Regions from separate parts of the Mycobacterium talmoniae genome, predicted to be linked through region 2. Evidence: riboswitches for the same ligand, from Rfam matches in the RefSeq annotation. Region 2 holds a riboswitch; the other holds the start of a gene.
The links. A riboswitch is a leader RNA that binds a small molecule or an ion and turns the genes downstream of it on or off. The one in region 2 is predicted to bind S-adenosylmethionine.

Region 1 (8,302 bases), on a different contig from region 2:
GGGCGCCCGGCCCGGCCACGCCGTCCCACCAGCCCGGGGTGGGGTGCCCCGGCCCGGCCGGACCGGTGATGTGCGAATCCCCGGTCAGGGCGTGCAGCACCACCACCACGTTGTCGCGGGTCGGCGACAGTTCCCCCCAGCGCTGCACCGCGATACACACGTCGTCGATCACCGCGCCGTTTTCCAGGCGCAGTGGGCCGATGTCGACCACGCCGATCTCGCCCTCGGTGGGCAGGGTCTGCGTCGGCGCGTCGGAGATCGTCACGTCAGGCTCCTCACACCGCCGCCGCGGCCTGCGGGTCCAGGGCGGCAGCCGCGGCGAAACCGCGCTGCAGGTCGGCCAGGATGTCGTCGATGCCCTCGATGCCGACGGCCAGCCGCACCAGGCCGGGGGTGACCCCGGCGGCCAGCCGCTCGTCGGGGCTGAGCTGGGCGTGGGTGGTTGACGCCGGGTGGATCACCAGCGAGCGGACGTCGCCGATGTTGGCGACATGGCTGTGCAGCGTCAGCGCGTTGACGAACGCCTTGCCGGCCTCCACCCCGCCGGCCAGCTCGAACGCCAGCACCGCGCCGGTTCCCTTGGGCGCCAGCTTGGTTGCCCGCTCGTACCACGGTGAGCTGGGCAGCCCGGCGTAGTTGACCGACAGGACGTCGTCGCGGCCGACCAGGAACTCGGCGACCCGCTGCGCGTTGGACACATGCCGCTCAACGCGCAGGCTCAGCGTTTCTAATCCCTGGGCGACCAAAAATGCGTTGAACGGGGAGGCCGCCGACCCGTAGTCGCGCAGCAGCTGCACCCGGGCTTTGACGGCGAACGCCGGGGGCCCCAGCTCGGCGTACACCACGCCGTTGTAGCTGGGGTCGGGGGTGGTGAAGCCGGGGTGGCGGCCCTGCGTCCAGTCGAAGGTGCCGCCGTCGACGAGCACGCCGGCGATCGCCGAGCCGTGACCGCCCAGGTACTTGGTGGCGGAGTGGATCACGATGTCGGCGCCCTGGCTGATCGGCTGGATCAGGTACGGGGTGGCCACGGTGTTGTCCACGATCAGCGGGATCCCGTGGTCGTGGGCGACGCCGGACACCCCGGGGGTGTCGAGGATGTCGATCTTCGGGTTGGAGATGGTCTCGGCGAAAAACGCCTTGGTGTTGTCCCGGACGGCTTTCCGCCAGGAGTCCAGGTTGTCGGGGTCGTCGACGAACGTGAACTCGATGCCGATTTTTTCCAGCGAGTGGCGGAACAGGTTGTAGGTGCCGCCGTAGAGTCGCGGGCTGGCCACGATGTGGTCGCCGGCGCCGGCCAGGTTCAGGATGGCGAAGGTGCTGGCCGCCTGCCCGGCCGACAGGAACAGCGCGGCCACCCCGCCCTCCAGCGCGGCGATGCGCTGCTCGACGACATCGGTGGTCGGGTTCATGATCCGGGTGTAGATGTTGCCCGGCACCTCCAGGCCGAACAGCGCGGCGGCGTGGTCGGTGTCGTCGAAGGTGAACGAGGTGGTCTGGTAGATCGGCAGGGCGCGGGCATTGGTGGCCGGGTCAGGGCGTTGTCCGGCGTGGACCTGCTTGGTCTCGAACGACCAATGCGCGGTCGGGTCGGTTTCGGAGCTCCCGGTGTCAGCGCTCATATGACGTGCTTTCTGCTCTCAGGACGATCGGGTATCGGATGCCGGCGCACCCGCGGCAGCCCGGCGTCGGGAGGGACGTCGACGGGCAAGCCACGGGATCAGCGGCTAAGGCACATGCTGGCCAGCCCGCAATGGGCACGCATCAGGTTCCCCTGTCTACTCGGGGGGCCCGTCATGGCGGACCCGCGCTTGCCGCGTAGCCGGTGGCGGCTACTCAACCTGGTCATCACCCGGGGCACCCCACCGCGGTTGGAGGGTTGCCGGCCAGCAAGCCGGGGCTTGACGCTGGCGCTCATGACCGCTTTGCAGCTTATCGCACGACGCGAACGCGTCGCCACCTGTGGGGCGCGGGGTGTCGAGTCTGCGTCCACGGCATCGAGCCTGCGTCCAGGGCATCGAGCCTGCGTCCACGGCGCCGAGTCTGCGTCCACGGCATCGAGTCTGCGTTCAGGGTGTCGAGCCTGCGTCCAGGGCATCGAGCCTGCGCTCAGGGCGTCGAGCCTGCGTCTACGGCGCCGACCCTGCGCTCAGGCCCACTGTCGGCGCGAAAACACGGCCTCACCGCAGTCTCGGTGCCGCCACCGCAGTCTCGGTGCCGTCACCGCAGTCTCGGTGCCGTCACCGCAGTCTCGGTGCCCTAACTGCAGTCTCGGTGCCCTCACCGCAGTCTCGGTGCCGCCACCGCAGTCTCGGTGCCCTCACCGCAGACTCGAATCGGCCACACCCGTCGTTGGCGCTCAGCGGGCCCCACCCGTCATGGGACCTAGCCCCGACGCCGAACGGCCATTCCGGTCACGACCGGACGGGTAGCCTCCCGCCGCGGCGCAGCGTGGGGGAGGATCCAGAGGACTTTGCGATTCCTTGGTACGCGATACTGGTCGCCGTACACCACGCGGAGCCCTAAAGACCCAACGCCGGGAGAAATGCCATGTGCGCCGAGCAGCCGACCATCATCTACACGCTGACCGACGAGGCGCCGATGCTGGCGACCTACGCCTTTCTGCCGGTCGTGCGGGCGTTTGCCGAGCCGGCCGGCATCAAAATCGAGGCCAGCGACATCTCGGTGGCGGCGCGCATCCTGGCCGAGTTCCCCGATTACCTGACCGACGAGCAGCAGGTCCCGGACAACCTCGGCGAGCTGGGCCGGCTGACTCAGCGTGCCGACACGAACATCATCAAGCTGCCCAACATCAGCGCCTCGGTGCCGCAGCTGGTCGCCGCGATCAAGGAGCTGCAGGGCAAAGGCTTCAAGGTTCCGGACTATCCGGAGAACCCGAAGACCGATGAGGAAAAAGAGCTGAAGAAGCGCTACGCCAACGTCTTGGGCAGCGCGGTGAACCCGGTGCTGCGGCAAGGCAACTCGGACCGTCGCGCACCCAAGGCGGTCAAGGAGTACGCGCGCAAGCACCCGCACAGCATGGGCGAGTGGTCGATGGCGTCGCGCACCCACGTCGCGACCATGCGGCACGGTGACTTTTATCACGGCGAGAAGTCGATGACGTTGGACCGCGCGCGCGGCGTGAAGATGGTCCTGGTGACCAAGGGCGGCGAGACGATCGTGCTCAAGCCGCAGGTCTCGCTGCTGGCCGGCGACATCATCGACTCGATGTTCATGAGCAAAAAGGCACTGTGCGACTTCTACGAGGAGCAGATGGAGGATGCGCGCCAGACCGGGGTGATGTTCTCCCTGCACGTCAAGGCGACGATGATGAAGGTCAGCCACCCCATCGTGTTCGGTCACGCGGTCAAGGTCTTCTACAAGGACGCCTTCGCCAAGCATCAGGAGCTGTTCGACGAGCTGGGCGTCAACGTCAACAACGGGCTGGTCGACCTCTACAACAAGATCGAGTCGCTGCCGGCCTCGCAGCACGAGGAGATCATCCGCGACCTGCACGCCTGCCACGAGCACCGGCCCGAGCTGGCGATGGTCGACTCGGCCAAGGGCATCTCGAACTTCCACTCGCCGTCCGACGTGATCGTGGACGCCTCGATGCCGGCGATGATCCGCGCCGGCGGCAAGATGTACGGCGCCGACGGGCGGCAAAAGGACACCAAGGCGGTCAACCCGGAGTCCACCTTCGCCCGGATCTACCAGGAGATCATCAACTTCTGCAAGACCAACGGCCAGTTCGATCCGGTGACCATGGGCACCGTCCCCAACGTCGGCCTGATGGCGCAGCAGGCCGAGGAGTACGGCAGCCACGACAAGACCTTCGAGATCCCCGAGGACGGGGTCGCCAACATCGTCGACCTCACCACCGGTGAGGTGCTGCTGAGCCAGGAGGTGGAAGCCGGCGACATCTGGCGGATGCCGATCGTGCGCGACGCCCCGATCCGGGACTGGGTCAAGCTGGCGGTCACCCGGGCGCGCAACTCCGGTATGCCGGTGGTGTTTTGGCTCGACGACGAGCGCCCGCACGAGAACGAGCTGCGCAAAAAGGTCGAGACCTACCTCAAGGACCACGACACCGCGGGCCTCGACATCCGCATCATGCCGCAGGTGTGGGCCATGCGGTACACGTTGGAGCGGCTGATCCGCGGCAAGGACACCATCGCCGCGACCGGCAACATCCTGCGCGACTACCTCACCGACCTGTTCCCGATCCTGGAGCTGGGCACCAGCGCCAAGATGCTGTCGATCGTGCCGCTGATGGCCGGTGGCGGCATGTACGAAACCGGGGCCGGCGGTTCGGCGCCCAAGCACGTCCACCAGCTGGTGGAGGAGAACCATCTGCGCTGGGATTCGCTGGGTGAATTCCTGGCGCTGGCCGCCAGCCTGGAAGACATCGGCATCAAGACCGGCAACGCGCGCGCCAAAATCCTGGGCACCACCCTGGACGCGGCGATCGGCAAGCTGCTGGACAACAACAAGAGCCCGTCGCGCAAGACCGGTGAACTCGACAACCGGGGCAGCCAGTTCTACCTCGCCATGTACTGGGCGCAGGAACTCGCCGCGCAAAGCGACGACGAGGACTTGCAGCAGCACTTTGCCGCGCTGGCCGAGACGTTGACGAAGAACGAAGACGCCATCGTGGCCGAGCTCAACAAGGCCCAGGGCGAGGCGGTGGACATCGGCGGCTACTACGCGCCGGATGCCGAGCTGACCACGGCGGTGATGCGACCGAGCACGACGTTCAACGCCGCGCTGGACGCCGCGGCAGGCTGAGCCGGCCGCCGACCTGCGCAAACGGGCCCCGCTTGTAGGGTTGGGGCATGAGCGGGACGAAGCTGTCCAACAAGATCAAAGTCGACGGCACGGTCGTTGAGCTCGATGGCGACGAGATGACCCGGGTCATCTGGCGGCTCATCAAAGACATGCTCATCTTCCCCTACCTCGACATCAACCTGGACTACTACGACCTGGGCATCGAGAACCGCGACGCCACCGACGACCAGGTGACGATCGACTCGGCGTACGCTATCAAGAAATACGGCGTGGGGGTCAAGTGCGCGACCATCACCCCCGACGAGGCCCGGGTCAAGGAATTCAACCTCAAGCACATGTGGCTGTCGCCGAATGGCACCATCCGAAACATTTTGGGCGGCACCATTTTCCGCGAGCCCATCGTGATCTCCAATGTGCCGCGGCTGGTTCCGGGCTGGACCAAACCGATCGTCATCGGCCGGCACGCGTTCGGCGACCAGTATCGGGCCACGAACTTCAAGGTCGATAAACCCGGCACCGTGACGCTGACCTTCACGCCCGAGGACGGCAGCGAGCCGATCGTGCACGAGATGGTGACCATGCCCGCCGACGGCGGCGTGGTGATGGGAATGTACAACTTCAAGAAATCCATCCAGGACTTCGCCCGCGCCTCGTTCGCCTATGGGCTGCAACAGAACTACCCGGTGTACCTGTCGACCAAGAACACCATCCTCAAGGCCTACGACGGCATGTTCAAAGACGAGTTCGAGCGCATCTACGACGAGGAGTTCAAGGACAGGTTCGAAGAAGCCGGGCTGTTCTACGAGCACCGGCTGATCGACGACATGGTGGCCGCCTGCCTGAAGTGGGAGGGCGGCTACGTGTGGGCGTGCAAGAACTACGACGGCGACGTGCAGTCCGACACCGTCGCGCAGGGCTACGGCTCGCTGGGCTTGATGACCTCGGTGCTGATGACCGCCGACGGCAAGACGGTGGAGGCCGAAGCCGCGCACGGCACCGTCACCCGCCACTTCCGGCAGTACCAGGCCGGCAAACCCACTTCGACGAACCCGATCGCCTCCATCTTCGCCTGGACCCGCGGACTGCAGCACCGCGGTGACCTGGACAACACCCCCGAGGTGACCCGGTTCGCCCAGAAGCTGGAGCAGGTCGTCGTCGCCACCGTCGAGGGCGGTCAGATGACCAAGGACCTGGCGTTGCTCATCGGCGAGGATCAGGCCTGGCAGACCAGCGAGGAGTTCCTCGGCTCGATCGCCGACAACCTCAAGAAGGCCCTCGCCTAGCTTCGGCGCCCGCCGAACGTGCGCTCACGGCGGAGATTCGCCCGAAATGTCGCCGTGGCCGCACGTTCGGCGCGGGGCTAGCTGGCCGGCGGGGCTTCGGCGCCCGGAACGTATCGGTCGAGGAACTCGGTGATGGTTTCGGTGACCCGACCGGGCGCCTCGAACATCGGGATATGACCCAGTCCGTCGAGGGTGGTGATCTGGCTGCCGGCGGGCAGCTGGGCCTGGAAGTAGCGGTGCGACCGCGGGCCGGGAAACACCCGGTCCTTTTCGCAGATCACCAGGTGCGCGGGCACCGCCGTCTGGGCCAGCTCCACCAGCCCCGGCAGCAGCAGCGTCTTGATCAGCAGCTGAAAGTACGCCGGGCAGTGCGTCACGTCGTCGATGATCGCCACCAGCTCGGGTTCGCTGACCCCGTCCGGTGGCCCACTGATGGGCAGGGTGGCCAGCCGCCGACTCCACGGCAGCCGCAACACCCGCGGCCCCAGCAGTGTGGCCAGCGCCCACACCGGCAGGCCCGCAACGAACTTGGCGATCACCTCGAACTTGGTGGGGCTCCACCGGGTCCAGCCGCCGGCCGGGGCGATCCCGGTGACGGTGCGCGCCCGGCCGCGCCGTTCCAGTTCGAACGCCACCCAGCCGCCCAGCGAGTTGCCGACCAGGTGGGCGGTGTCCCAGCCCAGTTCGTCGAGTTGCCGCTCGACGTGGTCGGCCAGCACGTGGGAGCTGAGAAACCAGGTGCCGGCGTCCGGCCCGCCGTTGTGGCCCGCCATGGTGGGGGCGAACACCTCATAGCGGCCGGTGTCGGCGAGTTGGCGGGCCACCGTGTCCCACACCAGCTGGGAAATCAGGAACGGGTGCAGCAGCAGGACCGGTTCTCCGGTACCCAGATGGATCGGCGCGCGCGTGGTCGGGGGCATGCGCCCGACATTATGGCGATACCGCCGGTACCGCAATAGTTGACGCGGCGGTCACCCGGGCCACTTCCGCACCTCGTTTTCGCCGAGATCGACGTTTCCGGGGCGCCGTCTCGCGTTTTGTCTCCAAAACGTCGATCTCGGCGCAACAGGCGGGTGGAGGGGCGGCCCCGCTACCGCCGGCGGTAGGGCGCCAGGTAGGCCGGCAGCGCGGTGCCGGGGTCCAGGTCGTCGGCCGGCTCGGCGGGCGCGGCGGACACTGCCAGCGGCACCACGCCGGCCCAGTGCGGCAGCGCAAGATCCTCGGGATCGTCGACCGGGCCCCCGCTGCGCACCTTGGCGGACACCTCGACCAGATCCAGCGCCAGCACCGCGGTCGCGGCGAGTTCGCGGTCGTTGGGCGGCCTGGTCTCGGCGGACCGGCCGGGTGCGACGTGGTCGACCAGTGCCGCCAGCGCCCCGAGCTTTTCGGCCCGGTCGGTGACCAGCCGGGCCGCACCGAGCACCACCACCGAGCGATAGTTCATCGAATGGTGCATCGCCGAGCGGGCCAGCACCAGCCCGTCGACCAGGGTGATCGTGACGCACACCGGCAGGCCCTCCGGCGCGGCGGCCGCCGCCAACACCGGGCCGCCGCCGGTGGAACCGTGCAGGTAGAGCGTCTCGCCGCGGCGGGCGTGGGTGGTGGGCAGCACCACCGGGCGCTCGCCGTGCAGGTAGCCCAGGTGGCAGATCACCGCCTCGTCGATGATGCCGTGCACGGTGTCCCGGTCGTAGCGCGCCCGTTCCCGGTACCGGGTGGGGGTGGTCCGCGGCGTCGGCGAGTACGTCATGACAGTTGCCTATACTTTCGTACTAGTACAGAATTATCTTCGTGCCAGTACAGTACAGGATCAGCGGTGCCAGCGCCGAGGCGATTGCCGCCGACATCGAAGAGGGCATCTCGGCGGGGGCGCTGGCACCCGGCGCCGCGCTGCCGCCGATCCGGGAGCTGGCCGGCCAGCTGGGCGTCAACCCCAACACCGTGGCCGCCGCCTACCGGCTGCTGCGCCACCGCGGGGCCGTGGAGACCGCGGGCCGGCGCGGCACCCGGGTGCGTGACCGCCCGGCGACCACCCCGCGGTCGCTGCGCGGGCTGGCCATCCCGGCCGGGGTGCGGGACCTGTCGACCGGTACCCCGCACCCGGGGCTGCTGCCGATCGCGACCGCCCGGCCGGCGCTGCCCGCCACGCCGGTGCTGTACGGCCAGCCGCCGATCGCACCGGAGCTGGCCGACTACGCCCGCGCCAGCCTGGGCGCCGACGGGGTGCCGGCCGA
Region 2 (20,608 bases):
TTCATCGGGGTCGATGCCGCCGGCCCGCTCGGCGACCACGATCATCGCGTTGCCGATCTCGACAAGGCTGACCTCGTCGAGGGGGCGGCTGTCGCCTTCGACGGGGCACCGGACGACACGCCAGGTCTCGGGGTCCGCCTCAGTTGGCCAGTAGAAGCCTTCGTCATCGCGTTTGTACTCACGCGGAACTATCTGTCGGATGGCTCGGCGCCGTCCCTCAGCGACCCGGCTCAGCCCGAATGCGCTGCCGACCAACTTGACCAAGCGGTCGGGGTGGACGGGCGCTTCGCTGCCAATCACGGCGTGAATCACCGCTAGTACTTGCTGTTTGGCGTACTCCATCGCAACGTCGTTTAGCACGCTGACATCGCCCGCGGGCCGAGGCACCCACTCGCGGTAGGTCTGCAGCATCGGGTGTCGCCTGGATTTCGTGGGTTCAACCGGTTGAGCAGCTGGCATCGGGGCGGACTTGAGCCGGGCGAATTCCTGCGGCTCCGCCATGACAGGTTCGCGCGCCGGCGCAACGGGCGCCTGGTCACGCTCGACCTTCCGCCGTCTCGCGTCGGAAACGGCCTGGCGCAACCTCGCGATCGTGGCGTCGCGTTGCTGCAGCCACTCCGGCATCCACACCCGCTCCACGCCAGGCCAGCGCAGCAGGTTGGCCAACACGTCGATCGGCAGCGCGTCACGGTCTGCGACGGTGCGCCGCAGATACCAGCTCGGCCCATCCAGCAACACCGCCACCAGCGGTTGGCCCGGCGTGTCCGGGTCAGAAAGCACCAGATCGACCCGAAAATCCGACAGGCCGACATCGGTGGCCACCGGCAGGCCTTCGGCGCGCAGCGCGGCGGCGATGTCGTCCCGGTGCCGATCGATCACCGCCTGCCGTCGCCCGTCCCCGTTGATCGCGTCCACCCCGTGCGTGGCCATCTCCAGGTACGCCTTCAGGTGCTTGGTACCGACTTGGGTGGTCTCCTCGGCGCGTAGCTGCTGCGGGTCGAAGCTGGCGTACAGCACCACCTCTCGGCGCGCCCGGGTGATCGCCACGTTGAGCCGGCGTTCCCCACCCGGTTTGGACAGCGGGCCGAAGTTCAACGGCACCACGCCCTTATCGTTGGCGCTAAATGCCACCGAAAACAAGATCGTGTCGCGTTCGTCGCCCTGCACATTCTCCAGGTTCTTCACGAACAGCCCATCGGGTTCGTCCAAGGCCTGCAACAGCCGGTCGTCTCCGGCATCGCGCAACAGGTTTTCGATCAGGTCGCGCTGCTGCAGGTTGAAGGTGACTACGCCCAGCGACGGCGCCGCATCGGGAGAGGCGTCGAAGCGGCGGCGGATGTCGGCGACGATCCGGTCGGCTTCGACACGGTTGGTGCGCAACGCTTTACCGCGGCCCGACCGCTCGAAGACCCCATCGACCCGGACCAGAGAGACACCGTGCCCGGCACCCACCGACGGTGCCGCAGCCAGTGGGGCCGGGAACGACGCCAGCCGCCCCTCGTAGTAGTGACAGTTGCTGAATGCGATCAGGGACTCGTCCTGGCTGCGGTAATGCCACGACAGCCATTGCCGCGGCACCCGCGCCTGCACACACTCGGTGAGAATGGACTCCTCATCGAGCACCACCTCGGGGTCGTACCCCTCGTCGTCGTCGATGGTTGCGCCCGCTTCGGCGAAGCTGGTCGGCGGCATCTGTTTGCTGTCACCGACAATGACCACTGACTTAGACCGCCCCATCGCACCGATCGCATCGGCGACCCGGATCTGCGAGGCTTCGTCGAACACCACGATGTCGAAGAGGCCGTGTTTGGCGGGGAAGAAGCGGGCCACCGAGTCCGGGCTCATCAGCGTGCACGGCAGGATCGACGTGATCAGCTCCCCAAAGTTCTCCATCAGCATGCGGATGCCCATTCCACCGCGACGGCGTTCCAGTTGCCGGCGCAGCCCGCCGACCTGCCCGCTGTCGGCAGCGGCGTCGAAGCGGCGTGCGGCCAACAGCTGCGCCGGAATGGCGCGGGGCAGCTCCTCGCGGATCCCGCGGGTGCTCTCGGTAAACCGCTGGATGGTCTTGGCGTGCGCGGCGACGTCGAAGTCACCCAATGCGGTCGCGTCCAGACGCTCGCCGATGGATGCCGCGGCGATGCCCCGCTCGAACGCCAATTCAGCGTCCTCGGCGGGTATCCGACCGGTCAGAATGGCCCTGCGTGCTGCGCCCATGCCCACGCCGCGGAGCGGCTCGACATGCGTGACCAGATCCACCCAGCGTTCCAACGATGCGACGGTCTCCAACCTTCGCAGCCCGCGCGTCGCCCACCACCTGGCAAGGAAGGAGTCACCACCCCAAGACTGCTGTTCGACGGGTGAAACCCCCGTAGCCTCGGTCAGCGCCTGCCAGGCGGCAGCGAGCCGGCGCAGCGGTTCGGCCATCGCACCGACAGCAGTGTGGGCGTAGAACTCCCGCAGATCTGCCACGTGCGGATGCTGCGGTGCTGTCGCGAGGGTGGGAACGATCCAGGCCAGCCAATCCAGGCTTGCCCGGACCTGCGCACACGCATCCGGGAGCAGCGGATTCCACGGGTACCCGACGACGGCGACGGGAAGCCGGGCGAACCGGGCACCCAGGTCGGACACCGCTGCATGAGTTTGTGCCATCTCGCCGGTGAGCGACGACAAGGATTTCAGGTCAACAGTTTTCGGATCAACCGCGAGTACAGCGGCCAGCTGAGCCAACACCGCCCGGCGCCGCTTCTTGCGGCCAAAAAAGCCGGACTCGTCGGCAGCTCGTGCGGCTTCGTGAATCCACGGGAGATCGAGATCGACGGCTGCGGGGCCGGCAGTGGCCAACCATGCGGGCGGTGTCGCGCCCAGGCTGGCCACCGCTTGACTCAGCGCCTGTAGCTCGGTGGTCAAGCCGTCGGCGTGCAAGCGGTCGATCCCCTGGAGGTCATGGCGGGGCGCATCGGCAAGTCGAGCCCACGCTGCTATGTCCGCCGGACTTTCGGCCCGGCCAAGCCTGTCAAGCTCAAGACCTTGGCGTTGGGCGTTATCGAGCGCGTCATCGAAGGCAACTGCGGCGCTGTGGATCTTGGCGACGTCGAATCCGCCCTGCGGTGGGCTGTCGAGAAAGCTCCACGGATGGTGCGTACCCGGCCGCGCCAAGTCGGTTTTTGCCGGCAGCGCACGCAGCACATCGCCGATCTGCTCGAACGTCTCGGCGGCTCCGTTGGCGACGAGGTCGCGCGGCACATCCAGCGGGGGCACATCCTGATCGGCGGCCAGTTCCGTGGACCGAGCGGTGTAGGCCGACAGCCCGGCCGCGTTGGTCTCGTGCAGCCGCTGCGCGTAGCGGCGCAGGGTGTGGCGGCTGGCTTCGGTCGATTTTCTGTAGGTATGCAACCGATCAGTGTCGGCGCTGACCCGGAGATCCAGAGCCGCTTTAATTTGTGCCCGAACCGAGGCCGGGCGGGCGGACTTGTCGTGCAGGTTCAGCGATAACTCACCCAAGCCAACGGCCTCGAGTCGCTTCTTGACGACGTCGAGGGCGGCCCTCTTCTCGGCAACAAACAGCACCTTGCGCCCCGCGGTCATCGCATGCGCTAGCAGGTTGGTGATCGTCTGCGATTTCCCGGTTCCGGGTGGCCCTTCCAACACGAAGGTGCGGCCGGCGCCAGCTTCGGCCACCGCCTGCAACTGGGACGAATCCGCCGGCACCGGCATGGTAGCCCGCAATTCATCGAGGTCGACACCGGAAACCTCGGCGACCGGATCCGTGTAGGGCTCCAGCGGCGTCTCGATGAGGTGGGTGACCAGGCTGTTGTTCGCCAGCGTCCGCCAAGACTCGTCGAGGTCCTTCCACAGCGGGAATTTGGCGAACTGCAGCACCGACAGGTGCACCGTCTCCTCGACCCGGAAATGCAGGCCCACCTTGGCGATGGCGCGGCGCACCGCATCAAATGTGCCGGCCAGATCGATCCCCGAGGCGTCCTCGGCGGGATTGGCCAATTCCGGAATCTCCAAACCGAACGCCACCCGCAACTTCTCGACTAGGCAGTAGTTCGGTGTCGATGCCCCGGCTTCATCAAGGGTCAGTACGTAGCGCTCGCCCCGATTCTTCGTCGACAGCATCACCGGTACCAGCACGACCGGTGAGCGCAAGTCACGATCGTTGAAGCGCCAATTGAGCATCCCGAACGCGAGGTAGAGGTTGTTGGAGCCGGTCTCCTCCACGATGGTTTTGGCCTTGTAGGCCACGTACCGCAGCTTGGTCTTGTACGCCGCGGCAGTGATATCGATGTGGGCGCTGCGCTTCTCCGCGAGCAGCTGGATGCGTTCGTCTTCGGGAAGGTCGCGGGCGTACCGGGTGCCGCGTGCGGCGTCGATGCTCGGGATCTCGTCGGAGGCCAGCAGCGTGATGGGCGCCGACGCGTTGATGTCGTCCTCGAACCGCGCTAGCGCCGGGCCGGGAACCTCGAGCCGGAATCCGGCGCGTTCGGTGTAGTTGATCAGCCGGTTGCGCAGGCTGAGGTCCAGCAGCGCGTTCTTCCACTGGCCGACCCGGGGCGGCGCGGACTCGGCCAACTTGCTCGGGGCGGCTCCTTCGCGAGTGACATACGGGGCGATCACCGGGCCGGCGGGCGGCCGGTACTCCGTGACAACCACGTTGCCGTCGGCGTCGACGGCGCGGCTAGGTAGCGGGAAGATCCGCGCCCGACGGGCGCTCCGGATATCGGTGACGCCCAGGATCTCGGACAGATCCCCGCCGAGGTATTTGACGCGCGGCGCCGCGACCGCATCGGCGAAATCCGCCGCCTGCGCACCGCCGGTGAGCATCGTCGTCTCCACTAACCGGATGTGGTCGAGGTCAACGAGGTTGACGATGTCAACGACCTCGGTGGTCGCCACCGCCGCCAACGCCGTATCGTCTCGCCAGTACCCGAGGAAGGCATGCCCTTTCAGCACCCAGACCGTGGAGTTGACGCCGGCCTGCTCCAGCACGGCCGCCATGGTCAGCGTCGTATCCAGGCAGGTCCCGAGCCGGCCGTCGAGCACCTCGGCGGGGGTGCGGACCTTCTGCCCGTCCAGGCCCCAACTCGCCGGCGGTTCGGCGTAACGGATGTCGGTGGCCCGCATGGTGTCATACACCGCCTGCGCGATGGCGTCGACCCGTTCCGGATTGTCGCTTTGATAGCCGTCGATCGCGGAGCGACCGGTCAGGGTCTGCAGCCGGTCGGAGACCTTGGGCAGCAGTGCAGTGACCGCGGTCGAGTTGGGTTGCACGTGGGCGGCCAGCATCTCTAGCGCCAGCTGGAGCGGCTTCGCCTTCCACTGGTTGGCAGCCAGAACGGTGACATCGGTGGTCGCCTTGGCCAGCGGCGCCCCGTGGGTGTCGCGTAGGACGGCGCGGATGGTTCCCGGTCGCTGCTCGCCGACGGCCAGCATGGCGGCCGGGTCGAGCACCAGGTCGACATCTCCCAGGATCGTCGGTTTGTGGGCGGCAAGGTCAAGATGAACCTCGCGCGGCCCGCCGTGGGAGCCGTCGGCGCTTACGACGTCGAGTTCGAGGACCGCGCCACGCAGTTCCTCACCGGCGTTGTCGACCGTGACGTGGTCAATGACCGGTATCTGGCAGTGCGCCATCGGGTAGCTGAGGTCGGCGACCGCGTGGATCTGGATGCGCGGCGCACCCGCGGTCTCTGCGGCCGCTTCGCGTCGTGAAGGTTCTTGGGAGCGGGCGAACTGTCCCCCCGTTCCCGATTCCGGCTGTGCCGGCGGTATCGGGGCCACCGTCACCTTCAGGTCGGTGATCTGGGCGGTCTGCTTGTCGGCGCCGATGGCACGCAGGAGCAATTCGGCGGAGTCGAGGGCCCGGTATGCCTGGGCAGCGGTAAACGGTTCGTTGTGGGCCCAGCGATTGCGGACATCACGCAGCTCGCTGGCGTAGTTCTGCCCCTGCCGGGGCAGATCACGGTTGAACGGGTAGCCGAGTTCACCGAGGCGTTCGGTCATCGCGCGCAGCATCAACGACAGATCGCGGCTGCGGTAGAGGCCGACCCGACGACCGGCAGCCATGTCCTTGCGGCGCAGCAGTTCGGGCCACTCGATGCCCGGCGGCAACACTTCGGCGAGGACCCTCTCGACAAACGGGCCCAATCCGTCAATGAGGATTCCCAGGGCTTCGCCCACCGTTGCGTGATAGTTGGTCTCGGTCACCGCGTACTCCTAACAGCTGCGCACCAGCAGCGTTGCTGATACCGCTGCGCAGCAGCCTAGACTTCGGCGCCGACAAATTGGGCAGCGGCGGCGTGAAGCGACAGGTGACAATCGTCAGTCATGTCTCGGGGCACCCGGTTTGCTACATGCGGCCCTACCGCTAAGGCGGCAACGCGATTGAGGCCGCTGCTGCGAGCCTGACGGCTGCGACAACCTTGCCTCTTGAACCGCCGGTGGGCCGCTCACCGTTCTGCTACCGTTCCCGTTCAGACGGCTCGTTCAGCAGCGGGTGGGCATAGCGCGCAACGGATTCGGGGCAGCGCGCCCTGCCACTTTCGGCATTGAATTCGGCCGCAGGCGTCCGGTTGTGCGCCCTATTTGCATCGGTGAAGAGGGCTCGGACTTAGAGGTGAGTGATGGGGTTTTACGTCCGCAAGAGCATTAAGGCAGGACCATTCCGGTTTAACCTCAGCAAATCTGGGCTGGGGGTGAGTGCTGGTGTACGGGGATTCCGACTCAGCACCGGACCACGGGGTAACTACGTGCACATGGGCCGACATGGCGTCTATTACCGCGCCTCGCTAAATGGCGGCAAATCCTCGTCACGTGAGACCCGGCCGGCGGCTGTGCCGCCTTCGAGTCTTCCGCGGTTCGATCCTCATGACGTTGTAATGGAAGACGTCACCGGTGCGACGGCAATGGCACTCGAACCGACTAGACGTGGAGACATGGTTGACCAGCTGAACTCTGCAGCGTCGCGGTTCGCCTGGTGGATACCGACCGCTGTCGTCGGAGGGCTGCTGGGTCTGATCACAATTCCGTTCGGCCTCATCATCTGGCTCGTAGTCATCCCGCTATGCACATGGCTATACCTCAACGATCAGGCGCGTCGCACTGTTGTTGTGTTTTACGAAGTACATGACACTGTCCACGGTTGGTTTGACACTCTTGTCACCCAGTGGGCATGGCTCACCGAGTCGCAGAAGCTTTGGCGCGTCACACAGGCCGGTGACATAATCGGCGTTCAACAATTCAAGCGAAACGCTGGAGCATCCACGCTCATAAGCTCGGTAAGCGCTGCCGCCGACTTCTCTGGCCCCAAGCAACTGAAAACGAATATTGAAATTCCATCGATTTCCGCGGGGCAGTCCGCCCTGCATTTCTTACCGGACCGGCTCCTCGTCCGTGATGGCAAGCGGTTTAGCGACGTCGGCTACTCCGATTTGCGGGTCGCGTACCAACCGACACGATTTATCGAAAGTTCGACGCCGCCTAGCGATGCCGTCCAGGTGGACACTACATGGCGATACGTGAACATCAACGGGACACCTGACCGCCGATTCAACGACAACCAGCAACTTCCAGTGATGCTCTACGGGCGACTAATCCTAACCACTGTGCACGGCCTTCATTGGATCGTGCAGATCTCACGAGAACAGGCAGCACAACCACTCGCAAAGGCAATCTCGTCGGCACCCGCCATCGAGGCCGCATAGGGGTGAAGAAGCGTGTGGGCGAACGCCGCCAAGACGTGAACGACCTTCGCCAGGACATGACGGGTGGACGAGCGGTTCACGCACATCGACGAAAAGTTCACGGCAGTCGACAGCGGTTTTTGTCGAGATGCGGGCGAAATTCGACATGACCGGCCGCGGGCCAGCAACACATCGCGGAGCTGATTCAACGCGTCATCGACGCGCAGCACGGCAATAACTCTGCCTGACCGGTCGGTGTCGCCACGCCGCCCAGGTCGCCGGTGCGAGGTGGGCGGGCCGCCCGGTGCGCAGTTCGACCATGATGGCCGGGTGACTGCGCTCGCCGACGCCGTTCTCCCCCTCATCAGGACCCGGGCCGATGTCTGGCGGTGGAACGTCGCCAACGCGCACGGGGCCCGGATGCACGAGGCCGTGGCGATCCTGCAGCAAGCCGCCCAGGACGACGACCCCGCCGAGGTGTTCGCGGTAACCCAACGGGCGATCGCCTCGGCACTGAAGGTGATTATGCGGGCCGACGACTCCAGCGGGATCATCGGCGACGCCTGCCGCGACCTTCTGGACCTGCACCCGATCCTGGCGGCCCGGGCCCGCCCGGCCGCCAGCAAGCTCGTGGACTGGATGGTGAAGTTCCAGTTCGACAACGAGTGTGACTACTTCACCATCGACCCCGTCGCCTACGCGCCGGCGCTGGGCGCCGCCGGCATGGCCGCCTACCGCGCCAGGCTCGACGAACGCGCTGCGACTCTCGGCCCGCGACCGCCCGAGGATCAACCATTCTCATCGCCACACGCCGGTGCCTGGTTCACCCTGGATTGGAACGCCCAGCGTCTGGCCGTTTGGGATCGGGACGTCGACGCCATCATTCGCACCCATGCCCGAGGCCGGCGCGTCGCCGCGCGGCTGCAGGACACCGCTGCAGCGCTCATGGAAATCGGGGAGATCGACGCCGCGATCGACTGGGCCAAGCAGGCCACCGATTTCGACGACGGCCATCAGGCTCGCCGGGCCGCCGACTACTGGTGCGACCTGCTGGCCGAGCATCGGCCCGACGACCTGCTGGCGGCGCGGGTCGAGGTGTTCCGCCGCTGGCCGTCGTCGACCACCGCGGGCCGGCTGTACCGCGACGCCCGCGCCGCCTGGCTCGACTACCGGGATGAGGTGCTCGGGCGCCTCGCGTCGCAGCCGCGCGACGCGGTGTCATTCGCGCAACTGTCGCTCGAAGACGTTCCGTTCGCTTGGCGGCTGGCGCACAACCTCGGCCTCGATGACGACCGCACCTGGAGCGACCTCGCCAAGGCCTACGAGAAGCTCGAGCCGCTGGCTGTTCTGCCCGTCTACACCCGTCTCGTCGAGCGGGAGCTGGAAGCTGCGGACGCGCGCAACTACCGCAGCGCCGCGCGGCGACTCAAGAAGATGCGCAAGCTGGCCGCGGGGTCAAGCGAGTCCGCGGACGTCGACGCGTTCATCGCCGACCTGCGCGACAGATATCGTCGTCGCCCGCGGCTGCAACTGGAGCTCGATCGGGCCGGGCTGCCCTGACGTTGTCGTCCCACCGGAGGCGCCCGCCTCCTGATCGCCACGGGTTTCGGCCGTGCGGCGGGCCACACGTCCATCCGGCCCGCGATGGCCCGGCCCAGCGGGTCAGGAACCGAATAGAACCAGTTGCTGTGCTTACGCCGAAGTGCGCTCGTCCAAGAGGCGCGCGTAGCCCTTGCGACGGAGGCTGTGCTCCATGCCCGGGCTCGGTGTGTGAGTCTTCAGCCATTCCCGCATGCCAGCCAACTGAGCAGGCTTCGAGGCGTCGGTCAGCTTCAGTGCACGAAGCAGTGCTGCTACCGAGCTTGGTTGCGCCGCGCCGCGAGGCTGCAGCGGGATGTCATCGTCCCACTTCCCCATCGCGAACCTCCACCTCGACTATGGGAACACTATAGGCTCTCGCCACTCCGACGATACGCATGACGATCCCTGGCGGAAAGAGCAATTCTTGCTGGTAGGCGTCGCTTTGAAGTCCCAACGGAGGAACCCAGAGCGCTGGTGTGCCCGACTGAGCATGGATTTTGTACACGGCGGGGCGGAGCCCAGGGGTGGTGAACTCCGTCTCGGCGACGTTCCTATCGAGCGACGTGGCGAAGAACATCGGAATGTCGCGGTCGAGGTCGATTAGACTTTCGAGTCTGTCGTTCGGTACACCGAGCGCCGCGTCGATATTCCGGATGCCGCGCCAAACTTGCACCTCTTCGGGCAATTCCGCCATGAGATCCTGCAAGTCGTCCATGACGTCATATGCCCGAGCGGAAGCCGTCTGATTTTGGGCGGCTCGCTGAACTTCGCGGTAGAAGCGCTCATCCTTGCCCTGCCAATCCCTGACCGAGAGCCTTTGCGTTGGCGTCGCATCGTTCGCCTGCTTCGCAAATAGCGTGTTCAGACGTTCGGCAGGGCTTTCCTCATGTCCGCTGATGGGCATATTGTGCCGACGGACCTGAGCGCAGTCACTTCACGGCCGCGTCGCCACGACGTTCGCTCACAACCCTGGCGAGCCGCCTGAGCATCGCGCGAGCCGCCGACGTAGGCGTCACGTACCGCAAAACGTCCGGTATGCACCGAAGTCTGATGGCGCCGGCGCGGCGTAGGACTCCAGGCCGACGCGCTCCCGATATGGCTCACCAATCACGTCCAGCAACCGCTGCACCGACGCGAGATCGCCACCCGTCGCGGCCGTCAACGCCTGCTCCACCAGGTGATTGCGCGGGATGTAGACCGGGTTCACCCGATCCATCGCGTCCGGATCTGGCCCCAGCGCCTGCCAGCGCCCCAGCCATTCGTCGAACTCGGCGGGAGCGGCGAACATCGCTCGCGCAGAAGCACTGTCGTCTCGCCCAGCCGCGCTCAATGCCCTAAAGAACGAGGTAAAGTCCACGGCGTTCTCCCGCAGCAACACCAACGCGTCATCAACGACGCTGGTCGCGGCTCCGCCCTCGGACAATCCGAACTTGGCCGCCATCCCGGCCGACCAAAAAGCTTGATAGCGCGGCAGGAATCCCTCGAGGGCGTCCGTCGCCAGCGTCACCGCCTGCGCCTGGTCGTCGGCGAACAGCGGCAGCAGCGCCTCGGCGAAGCGGGCCAGGTTCCACTGCGCGATCCGCGGCTGGTTGCCGTAGGCGTAGCGCCCGGCGTAGTCGATCGAGCTGAACACGGTGGCCGGGTCGTAGGCCTCCATAAACGCGCACGGCCCGTAGTCGATGGTCTCCCCGGAGATCGTCATGTTGTCGGTGTTCATCACCCCGTGCACAAACCCGATCAGCATCCAGCGGGCCACCAACGACGCCTGGGCGTCGACGACCGCTTCGAACAGGGCGACGTAGCGGTTGTCGCCTTGGGCGGCCTGCGGGTAGTGGCGGGTGACCGCGTGGTCGGCCAGCCGGCGCAACAGCCCGAGATCGCCGGCGGCGCGAGCTTGTTGGGCGGCGAGCTGGAAGCTGCCGACCCGCAGGTGGCTGGCGGCGACGCGGGCCAGCACCGCCCCGGGCAGCACGGTATCGCGCTGCACGTCACGCCCGGTGGCCACCACGGCCAGCGAGCGGGTGGTGGGGATGCCCAGCGCGTGCATGGCTTCGCTGGCGAGGTATTCGCGCAGCATAGGCCCCACCACCGCCAGGCCGTCACCGCCACGGGCGAACGGGGTGCGCCCGGAACCTTTGAGCGCCAGATCGCGGCGGCTTTCTGCGCCCAGTTCGCCGAGCAGGAGCGCTCGGCCGTCGCCGAGCACCGGAACGTAGTTGCCGAACTGGTGTCCGGCGTAGGCCTGCGCGACCGGGGTGGCGTCGTCGGCAACGGCCGTGCCGACCAGCAGGCCGAGGCCTTCCGGGCTGCGCAGCCACTCCGGGTCCATGCCTAACTCGGTGGCCAGCGGCTCGTTGAGCACCAGCAGATGCGGGTCTGGTGGCGTCTCGGCCTGCCACGGCACCGCCAGCTCCGGGAATTCGCGGGCGAAGCAGCCGTCGAGGGCGACGGTCGCGGCTGGTGAGAGGCGCACGCTGTTCAGGCTACGGGGCGTTGGGCTGCGGTCGGGGATCCGGCGACAGTAAGCAGTCCTGGTTCACACCAACGGGCCGCCGGACAGCAAGGGACCGATCGCGGCCGATGACGGGCCCCTCACTTCGGCGTTCAGTACAGCGGGCCGCCGCCGAACAGGTCCCGATGCGAGTCGGGTTGGTTACCCGCCACGTCGGTGACGCCGTACTCCAGCGCGGTTTCGGCGGTGATCAGCGTGTGCCCGCTGCGCGCCCCGACCTGCGGGTCGCCTGCCAGCGCGACGATCACCCGGCCGATGAACTCCGGGGTCTCGGCGTTGGCCAGCGAGAAGCCCTGAAACTCGGTGAGCCCCGACGCCACCATCGCCTCGTTTCTCACCAACCCGGGCCACAGCGACAGCGCGCTGACCCCGGTGCCGGCGAGATCGACGGCCATGTCGGCGGCCATCTTGTCCAGCCCGGCCTTGGACATGCCGTAGAGCACCGAATGCAGATGCCCGCGGGTGCCGAACGACGAGATGTTCACGATCAGGCCCGACCCGGCCGGCACCATCAGTTGCGCGGCGTGCACCGACGCCACATAGTGGGCCCGCAACCCCACCCCGATCAGCGAATCCCAGTCGCTGATCGGGCGTTTCCAGAACGGGTCGGTGAACCCGGCGAACCCCTTGGGCGCGGCCCACACGTTGTTGACCAGCAGGTCCAGCCGGCCCTGCTCGGCGGCGATGCGGGCGAACAGGGCGGCGATCTGATCGTCGTCGCGGTGATCGCAGCGCACCGCGATCCCTTTTCCGCCGCGCGCGGTGACTGCGGCGGCGGTGGCGTCCAGCGGGCCGCCGACCCCGACGTCGCCGCGGGCGGTGACGTAGACGGTCCAGCCGTCGGTACCCAACGCCACCGCGATGCCCTTGCCGACGCTGCGGCTGGCGCCGGTGACCAGCGCGACCCGGGTCACCTCAGCACTCCACGACCGCGTCGGGCCCCAGCGGGCGGGTGAGCGACCAGTGCTGCCGGAACTGGCTGCGCGCCATCTTCCAGGCGCCGTCGCACAGCACGTAGTCGTCGTCGTAGTCGCCGGTGAGCAGCCGCTCGGTGCGCTCGATCAGGTTGAGCTGCCGAAACTTCAGCGTCCACCGCCCGGTCGCGCGATCCGGCCCGGTCAGGGTGATGTCCGGGTGCATGCCGTGGTGCATGTCCAGGATCACCGGGCGACCGTCCACGGTGTGCAGCGCGATGCGCCGGAACACCGCGGCCAGGTGGTTGGCGTCGGCGAAGTCGCCCAGCGGGCCGTAGTCGATGTCGGCGCCGTCGGCGATGAAACACGACCGCATGGTGTCGGGATCTTTGGCGTCGCAGGCGCGAAAGTAGCGGTGTTTGAGCGCCTTGATCGCCTCGATCTGCTCGAGTGCCGCCAGGCGTTCCTCGACGGTGCGTGTCATCCGGTGGTCCTCCCGATCGCCGTGGGACAGCTCGCATCATGTCATCGCGATCGATGCACCCCGCGCATCCTCACTGCGGGTGGTTCGCCAGGTACTCACCCACCGGGATCGGTGCGTCGGCCGCGTACCCGATCGGCAGCAGCACGTCCCCGGCCGTGGTGTGGCAGTACACATCCCAGCGGTAGTAGCCGGCGAACGCGGCCGGATCGGCGCCCAGCACGGCGGCGTAGTCGTCGACCGCGCGCACGTACTTCGCGGAGTGGTTGTAGGCGAAGACGGCCCGGTCGGGGTTGGCGGCGAAACCGTTGGCGGCCAACAGGCGCCCGGCGGCCAGGATGGCGTCGTGCGGGGCGAAGATGTCGCCGCCGTCGCCATATCGCGCGAACGTCGCCGGCAGAAACTGCATGGGGCCGCGCGCATCGGCGCTGCTGGCGCCGACGACCCGGCCGAAGGTGGTTTCGATGAAGTTGATCGCCGCCAGGTAGTTCCAGCCGACCCCGGTGGCCGCCTCCGCTTCGTGGTAGTAGCCGAGCAGCTCGTCGGCCGGCGCCGGCGGGTCGATGCGCCACGCCGGCAGCGCGGCCCTGGCGTCGCTGGCCACCAGCGCGACCATCTGCCGGCGCGCGTCGACGTTGTGGTCATAGCCGCCCAGCAGCGGCGCCGGAATCCGCGGGCGCACCACGGCATCCCAGTCCGGATGCCACCCCAGGGCGCGGTAGGCCGCCTGCTGGCGGTGCGCCGCCTCGGTCAGCACCGCATCCGACGCCGACGGGTCACGCAGGGTCTGCTCGGCGGCGACCAGGCTGTCGGCGAGGGCCACGGGGTCCGTGGGCGGCGGCTCCGCGCGAGTCGGCGAGGCGAGTAGCAGTGCTCCCGCGACGAGCAGTGCGCTGCCGCGGACCGGTAAGCGGAACAACGCACGACGACGGGCCACCCCGGTGCGCGTCCCGCTCGTCGCACGCATGCTTCTCCCTCGCTCGCCGGGTCGAGCGCCGCCACCGCGAACCTTTTATAACGCCGGTGATCGTGCGCGACCCGCGGCGCTCAGGCTACCCGTGCGCCGCCTTTTCCCGAGGGCACTCGGTCGGTATTGACGCAGCGCCCGTACGTGCGCATAGCGCCGGCGACCCCAGCGTTCGGCGGGTCTCACCGACTTGGGCATATATGCGTGCGTCCGAGTCTGAGCGACAACCCATAACCGTGCGGCAAATCTGCACGGGCGTCGACCTCCCCGCTGCCGTTGTCGCTCAGACTCGGACGCATCGCTATGTCCTTCCGCGCCGCGGCCCGCCCTTGATGAGCTCATCATGGTGTCCCGCTCGTCCGCTCCCAGCAGACGGCCGCGGGCGGATCACGGCACGGGCCTCGAATGCGGGAAGAAGCACGACTGGGTAGCCATGCGCATCCTCGTCACCGGCTGGCCGTGCCGCGGCGGTCATACCGCCCGTTGAGCAGGTTGGACACCGTGCCCGCCTGCCACTCGCGGCCCGTCGGGGTGCGCTGCCCGGTGGAATTCAGCACCCGGGCGGTGGCCGCCTGCGTGACGCCGCAGCCGTGCACCAGCCAGCGCACGTAACGCTTGAGCATCGGCTGGCGCTGCGCCCACGGTGTCGTCGGCGCCGGAAGCGGCGGTGCACCAACGTCGGTGCTCGGGCGGGCGCCGGCAGGGTCACGTCGAGCACCCGGCGCCGCCCCGGCGTCCGCCACGGCCCGTTCGATTTCGCGGCCGAGGCTGTCTACCCCCACCGCCGCCAGCGCCGCATGGTCGAGCTCGTCGACCGCCTGGACTTCCCGGCGCAGCGCGTAGTCGATTTCGCTGGCCCCGCCGTCGGTCGGGAACGGGTCGAGGTCGCGGCCGGCCCGCAACGTCAGCCCGTGCCGCTGCAGCACCAGACTTAGCCGCCGCCAATGCTGTTCGCGTCCGAGATCCGCGCCCAAGAACGGCACCCAGACGTCGGCCCGGTCGGCGATCGCGCGCCCCAGCGCCGACACCACCGCATCGACCTCGGTCAGCTCGTCGTGCGCGCCGGCTTCACCCGGCGCGAACGCGAACGCGTCGGCGACCACACAGGACTGCTGGGCCGCCAGCTCGGCCAGGTCGTCCCGGTGCCCGCCCACCGTCTCGTGGTCACCGAGCAGAACGACCCGGCTCTCCCCCGTCGCCTGGTGTCGACAATGCCGCATGGTTACCTCCCGCTGTCTGAACCTCGCTGTGGCCGCGCCCGTACCGGCGCCCGTCCGGTGCCGGTCGCTTCGTCATCCGAGCCACCCCGAGCTGGGTTGGCGCGCCGTCGAGTCGGAGCTTGGCGACGGCGTCTCGTGAAGCGGACCCCACGCTAGGCCGGGGCACCGACAAGTCCCGGGTGCTCACCACGGGGCCTAGCGCGAGCGCCTTGTCGGTGCCCGCCGCTAGCGTGACGGCCACCGCGAAAGGAGGAGCCATGCCGGATTTGGCGTCGCCGCAGGCCGTCGAACAATTCGCCGACTTGCCTGCGCGCCACCGCGACCCGCTGCCGTCCTTGACCCCGGAGTGGCTCGACGACGCCCGATGCTCCACGCCGCGCACCCAGCGGCGGGACGGTCCGGGATGCGCCGCGGCCACCGGGACGCCGGGCGGCACCTCAGGTATGGCGTCGACCGTCGGCCTGCGGTATCGTGCGCCGGTGCACACAGCGGCGTGCTCGGCGATGAGCGGCGCGCTGGACGCTACCCCGCCGCCCGTCGAGGGCCACCCGAACAGCAAAGCGCGGCAACCCCTATGGGTGGAGCCGCCGTCGGGGCCCGCAGCCACGGCGCGGTGGGCATTCGCCGCATTCTGCCGCGTCGAGGCCAAATTTGCGCTGGGTAACCAACTCTGGCAGCAAACCCGCGCCCATCCAGACACCCGCCTGACCCGCCGGCGGCCGACCCGCGAATGCGTGCTGGTCGGCGACCGGCCCAGCGAACTGCACGTCGAAGTCGCCGCCGACCGTTACCGGCTGCACCACGACTCCGGGGGGCGATCGCCCACTTGGCCCGCGCGACCCGAGCCGCGAGCCCCCAACCGAAAGGGAAACACTAGGTGGCAACCATCAGTGAGCTGGTCCGAACGACCGGGGTCAGCGTCCTCACCCCGCACGACGGCGACGTCGACATCCCGGTGCTGTCCGGCATGCAGCGCCAGGGCGACGTGCTGGTGTTACCGGCCGCGTACCCGGCGACCACCGCGGTGCCGGCGTCGGGCACCCCGGTGGTGCACGCCGAGAACGGCGGCAACACCCACGTCATCTACGCCGCGGACGGACCGGTCTACTGTGACACCGACGCACCCCACGACCTTCGGGTCGCCAGCCTGACGGTGCCCGACGGCTCCATCGCCTACCTGGGGCATCCCGAGCACGGCTACATGGGGATCGCGCCGGGCAGCTACGAGATCCGCCGGCGACGCGAAATGGGTGCAGCGGCACGGCTGATCGCCGACTGACCCTTCCGGGGTCACGCCCCGCTCCGCGGTTGCAGCCGGCGCAGCGCCGCCCGGAACTCGGGGTTCGGGTCCGCGCCCGGCAACACCGCGCACACGTCGCGCAGCGCGGCATCGACATCGATGCCCCGGGCGCGGGCGCCGTACAGCGCGGCGATGGCCGGGGTGCGGCTGTAGGCCTGCACGCAGTGCAGGAACACGGTGCGGCCCTCCGCGCGCAGCTGCTCGAGCGCGCGCACGGTGTCCAGCAACACGAAGTCCAGGTTGGGGTTCTCCCCCTGCCGGTCGATGAGCCGCACATCGAGGTGCTGGGCCCCGGCGGGCAGATCGGCGTCGGCGACCCGGCACAACGACACCACCGCATCGACCTCCGCCGACAGACTGCCCAGCGCCGCGATCCCGCCGATCCACACCTTCGGGTCGTGCGGATGCGGCACGGCCGCCCGGGCCTGCGGGTAGCCGCTGTAGTCGAGGGGGTCCGGCCGGCCCTTGTCGATGATGTTGTCGGCCAGCTGGATCAGCCCGCGGGTCGTCAACCCCGGCCAGCCGTGCAACATCAGCCGCCAGCGCGCCGGCACCGCCGAGGCCCCGTACACCGCGCCCAGCAGTCCCCCCGCGATCGCGGCCACCGTGTCGGTGTCCCCGCCGCCGCGCACCGCGGCCTCCAGCGCCAACCGCAGATGGTCGGCCCGGAACACTTCCGCGCCGGCCTGCTCGATCGGCACCGGGGTGGTGGCGATCGCCGACCAGGCGCCCTGCAGGGCCGCGACCACCCAGCCGTTGTTGCCGGAAAACGCCGCCGGCGAGGAGTTTTCGGCCTCGTCCAGCCGCGCCGCCCACCGGTTGCGCCGGTCGGCGTCCAGGTGGCCCAGGCCGATCCGGGCGTCCAGCTGCCCGGTCCGCACACCGTGGCGGATCGCGGTGCACCACAGCACGCAGGCGTCTCCGGCGTCGGGGTCGTAGTGGGTCAGTTCGCTGATCACCCGGGCCGCGTTGACCAGGGCGGCCCCGTCGTCGAGGTAGGCCAGCGTCACCGGCGCGGTGCGCATCAGCGACCCGTTGCCCGCGGTGCGGCCGCTGCGCTGGTGCAGGGCCGCGGCCTCGGCGCGCACGGTGCGGGCGCTGATCCCGCGCTGCGCGGCGGCGGCGAGCACCGAGCGGGTTTGCACGCCGACGTCCTTGGCGTTCTGGGCCCAGCCGTGCCAGCGGTCGACGATGCAGTCCAGCGCCGCCTCGGCGGCCAGATCCGTGCCGGTGGCGGCGATCTCGGCGATCGCGATGGCCATCGAGGTGTCGTCGGTCCACTCGCCGGGGGCAAACGGGCCCAGCCCGCCGCCGATCATCGCGACCGGTTGATCGGGTGCGCGCGGGCCCTCGAACTCATACCCGGCGCCCAGCGCGTCGCCGGCGGCGGTGCCCAGCAGGGTGCCGCAGGCCCGATCCCGTTGTGCAGCGGTCAAATCGGTCACGACGCCTCTCCTGTCGCCAAGCCTCCCGCGGAAGGCGCTCGGGTCACCTACCGGTCGGTGGGCGCGCCGGTCCGGTCACGGTGGATCCGACCGTCGTGGTGCGGTGGGCCTCGCGCGGGCCGGCGGCGCAGCAGGCGGGAGCGGGCGCGGTGCTCACCGGCCTAGCGGAAGGGGTTGAGCCGCGGGAGCTTTTCTTTGATGCGGTCGCGGATGCGCGGCGGGGGCGCCGGCGCGGCCGGCGGAACGTAGACCGGCGGCTGCTCTTCGAGCAGCGGCTGCAGCATCGACGGCTGCGCGGCGGGGGCCACCGTGGGTTTAGCCCTCGGCGGGGTGGCCGGGGTTTGGTGGGCGGCGGTGCTGTGCTGCGGGTGCCGCGGCGACGACGGCTGCAGGCGCGGCGCCACGGCCAGCGACAGCGCGACGACCAGCACCACGACCGCGGCGGCCAGCACCGACGCCAGCACCCGCACCCGCGGATTCCGCGGCGGCATAACCGGCGCGGCGGGAACGGTGTCCGCGCGCGCCGCCGCCAACGCCGCGCCGCGCGGCAGCGCGAAGTCGGCTTCGGCGGCGGTGATGACCGGGATCCCGGTCTGGTCTTGCAGCGCGGCGACGACGGCGTCGGCGTCCCCGGAGCCCAGCACGAAGATCGCGTCGGGCCGCGGGCGCACCCCGTGCACCGCCGCGCGGATCGGCTCGATCGGCGGTTTGGCGTCGGTGCTAGGGAGGCGCTGCGCGGTCACCCGTCGGGCGTTGACCGTGGCGACGACGGTGGCGCCGGGTTCCACCGCGCACACCACCAGGAAGTCGTAGCCGGCCAGGTCGGCGATGCCGCTGGCGAGCAGCTCGGTGGCCGCGACGTCGCTGACCGCGTGCGCGGTGCCGCCCAGCGCGGTTTGCACCTTGGCGGCGGCGGCTGCGGCGTCCGGGCTCCAGGTGAGCCCGACCGCGTGCAGATCCGCGCCGTCGACCAGCGTCGCGAGCAGGGCGTCGGCGTCAAAGGCATCGATGTCGCCGATGCCCAGCGCACCGCGGTCGACGGCGTCGCCGTCGCCGGTGACACCGTCGACCAGCACCCACCGGACAACGGTCGATGTCATCGAAAGACCGAGCACCCGGTCCATGGATGGCCTCCGATCGTCTGCGGACCGCATCCGAGGCTACCGATAGCGCGCCGGGGTGGCTGGTGGCGCCCCGTGTCGGGTCGGGCGGGTTTCCTGCGGCAGCCCGCCATGTTGCTTCGCTTCAGCCACATCCGCCACTGCTACCCCGAATCTCCGACCATGACCGCGCGCTGGAAAACGATGGCGCATCCGATACCACGGCGGCGGTAGGCGACCGGTCTCATCGAGCAGAGCCGACCTATGACATGTTCGGCCCGCTTAGACCGTCATCCTCGCTCCTCGCATGGCGCCGGCCGATGTCGTTGCGGTGAGCTAACCTGCCCAGTCAACATGACCGCGGTCGAGTTCTTCGTGGATGAGTCCCGTCGCCGGGACTATCTTCTGTGTGCGGCAGTGGTTGCCGATCACGACCTCGACTCCGCCCGTAAGGTGATGCGCGATCTCAAGCCGAGGAACCGAAACCGCCTTCACCTGAAAGACGAGACCCGCAATCGTGATCGTCTCATCGCCGATTTCGTCCGTTTACGTCCCGTCGCCCAGGCTCACATCTTCGTCGGCAGAATGCAGGGCACCCGGCGAACGGAACGCGAGGTGCGAAGTCAATGCCTCGACGCTCTGGCCTGTTGCGCGGCTGACGCCGGGGCAACGCGGATTCTGGTGGAATCCTGCTCGCAGGATAAGCAGGACAAGGCAGCCCTCACCGGCGCCTTGGCACGAGTTGACGCTCTCGATCGGGTCCGAGTCGCTATAGACGCGCCAACCTCTCACGAACTGCTGTGGGCGGCGGACCTCATCGCGTGGGCGTACGGCACGGGCGGCGCGCTACGCAACCTTGTTGCGCCGCTTGTCACAGTCCACACCGTGGTCTGAAAACGCGAGAGCCGGGCGACCTCGCAAAACGTGCGGGCTCCCGGCTCCACTTCCCCGGCTCTTCACCAAGGCATTCTCAACGATACACCCACCGCGCGCAATGACGCTCCGCGGCGACCTGGCTGGCATTCAGCCACATCCGCCACAGCTGCCCCGAATCTCCGACCATGACCACGCGCTGGAAAACGATGGCGCATCCGATATCACGGCGGCGGTGTGGGACGCGCTCGCGGTGCGCAAGTTCGCGCAGGGCTGGCGCCGCAAGCCCGGCCGCCCGCGCACCCCGCGCTAACGCCCAGTTGTCGCTCAGACGCGGACGCAACACCACACCCTTCCCGCGCGGCGACGCCTGAGGCAGATGTGACTGCCCGACGTCCCCGGCGGCGGCTGCGGCATCATGACCGGGTGCCCTACCCGACCCTGGCCGACATCGTCGCCACCCTCGACGTCGACCGCATCGCCGACCAGCACTTCGTGGCCACCCAGCTCGACAATCCCGCCCACCACAT

Region 1: linked by a shared signal. The riboswitch ahead of BKN37_RS23095 (bifunctional o-acetylhomoserine/o-acetylserine sulfhydrylase) and the one ahead of BKN37_RS06205 (hypothetical protein) in region 2 are both predicted to bind S-adenosylmethionine.

Annotation. Positions count from the first base shown of each region.
Region 1 covers NZ_MLQM01000185.1:2,408-10,709, reverse strand. The annotation lists partial or broken gene BKN37_RS23100 (homoserine O-acetyltransferase MetX) at 1-265, opposite strand, end outside; gene BKN37_RS23095 (bifunctional o-acetylhomoserine/o-acetylserine sulfhydrylase) at 276-1,619, opposite strand; SAM riboswitch class IV at 1,800-1,919, opposite strand; gene BKN37_RS23090 (NADP-dependent isocitrate dehydrogenase) at 2,548-4,785, shown strand; gene BKN37_RS23085 (NADP-dependent isocitrate dehydrogenase) at 4,848-6,068, shown strand; gene BKN37_RS23080 (alpha/beta fold hydrolase) at 6,146-6,937, opposite strand; gene BKN37_RS23075 (pyridoxamine 5'-phosphate oxidase family protein) at 7,159-7,818, opposite strand; gene BKN37_RS23070 (aminotransferase class I/II-fold pyridoxal phosphate-dependent enzyme) at 7,860-8,302, shown strand, end outside.
Region 2 covers NZ_MLQM01000019.1:27,181-47,788, reverse strand. The annotation lists gene BKN37_RS06240 (DUF3320 domain-containing protein) at 1-6,210, opposite strand, end outside; partial or broken gene BKN37_RS30355 (DUF4236 domain-containing protein) at 6,627-6,773, shown strand; gene BKN37_RS27605 (hypothetical protein) at 6,939-7,706, shown strand; gene BKN37_RS06235 (DUF6880 family protein) at 7,974-9,245, shown strand; gene BKN37_RS06230 (ADP-ribosyltransferase family protein) at 9,583-10,170, opposite strand; gene BKN37_RS06225 (protein adenylyltransferase SelO) at 10,279-11,739, opposite strand; gene BKN37_RS06220 (SDR family NAD(P)-dependent oxidoreductase) at 11,871-12,692, opposite strand; gene BKN37_RS06215 (nuclear transport factor 2 family protein) at 12,694-13,176, opposite strand; gene BKN37_RS06210 (lytic transglycosylase domain-containing protein) at 13,247-14,140, opposite strand; gene BKN37_RS06205 (hypothetical protein) at 14,587-15,360, opposite strand; SAM riboswitch class IV at 15,392-15,501, opposite strand; gene BKN37_RS06200 (hypothetical protein) at 16,238-16,639, shown strand; gene BKN37_RS06195 (ADP-ribosylglycohydrolase family protein) at 16,651-18,105, opposite strand; gene BKN37_RS06190 (DUF7159 family protein) at 18,267-19,229, opposite strand; gene BKN37_RS06185 (hypothetical protein) at 19,560-20,099, shown strand; gene BKN37_RS06180 (hypothetical protein) at 20,200-20,391, shown strand; gene BKN37_RS06175 (acyl-CoA thioesterase) at 20,505-20,608, shown strand, end outside.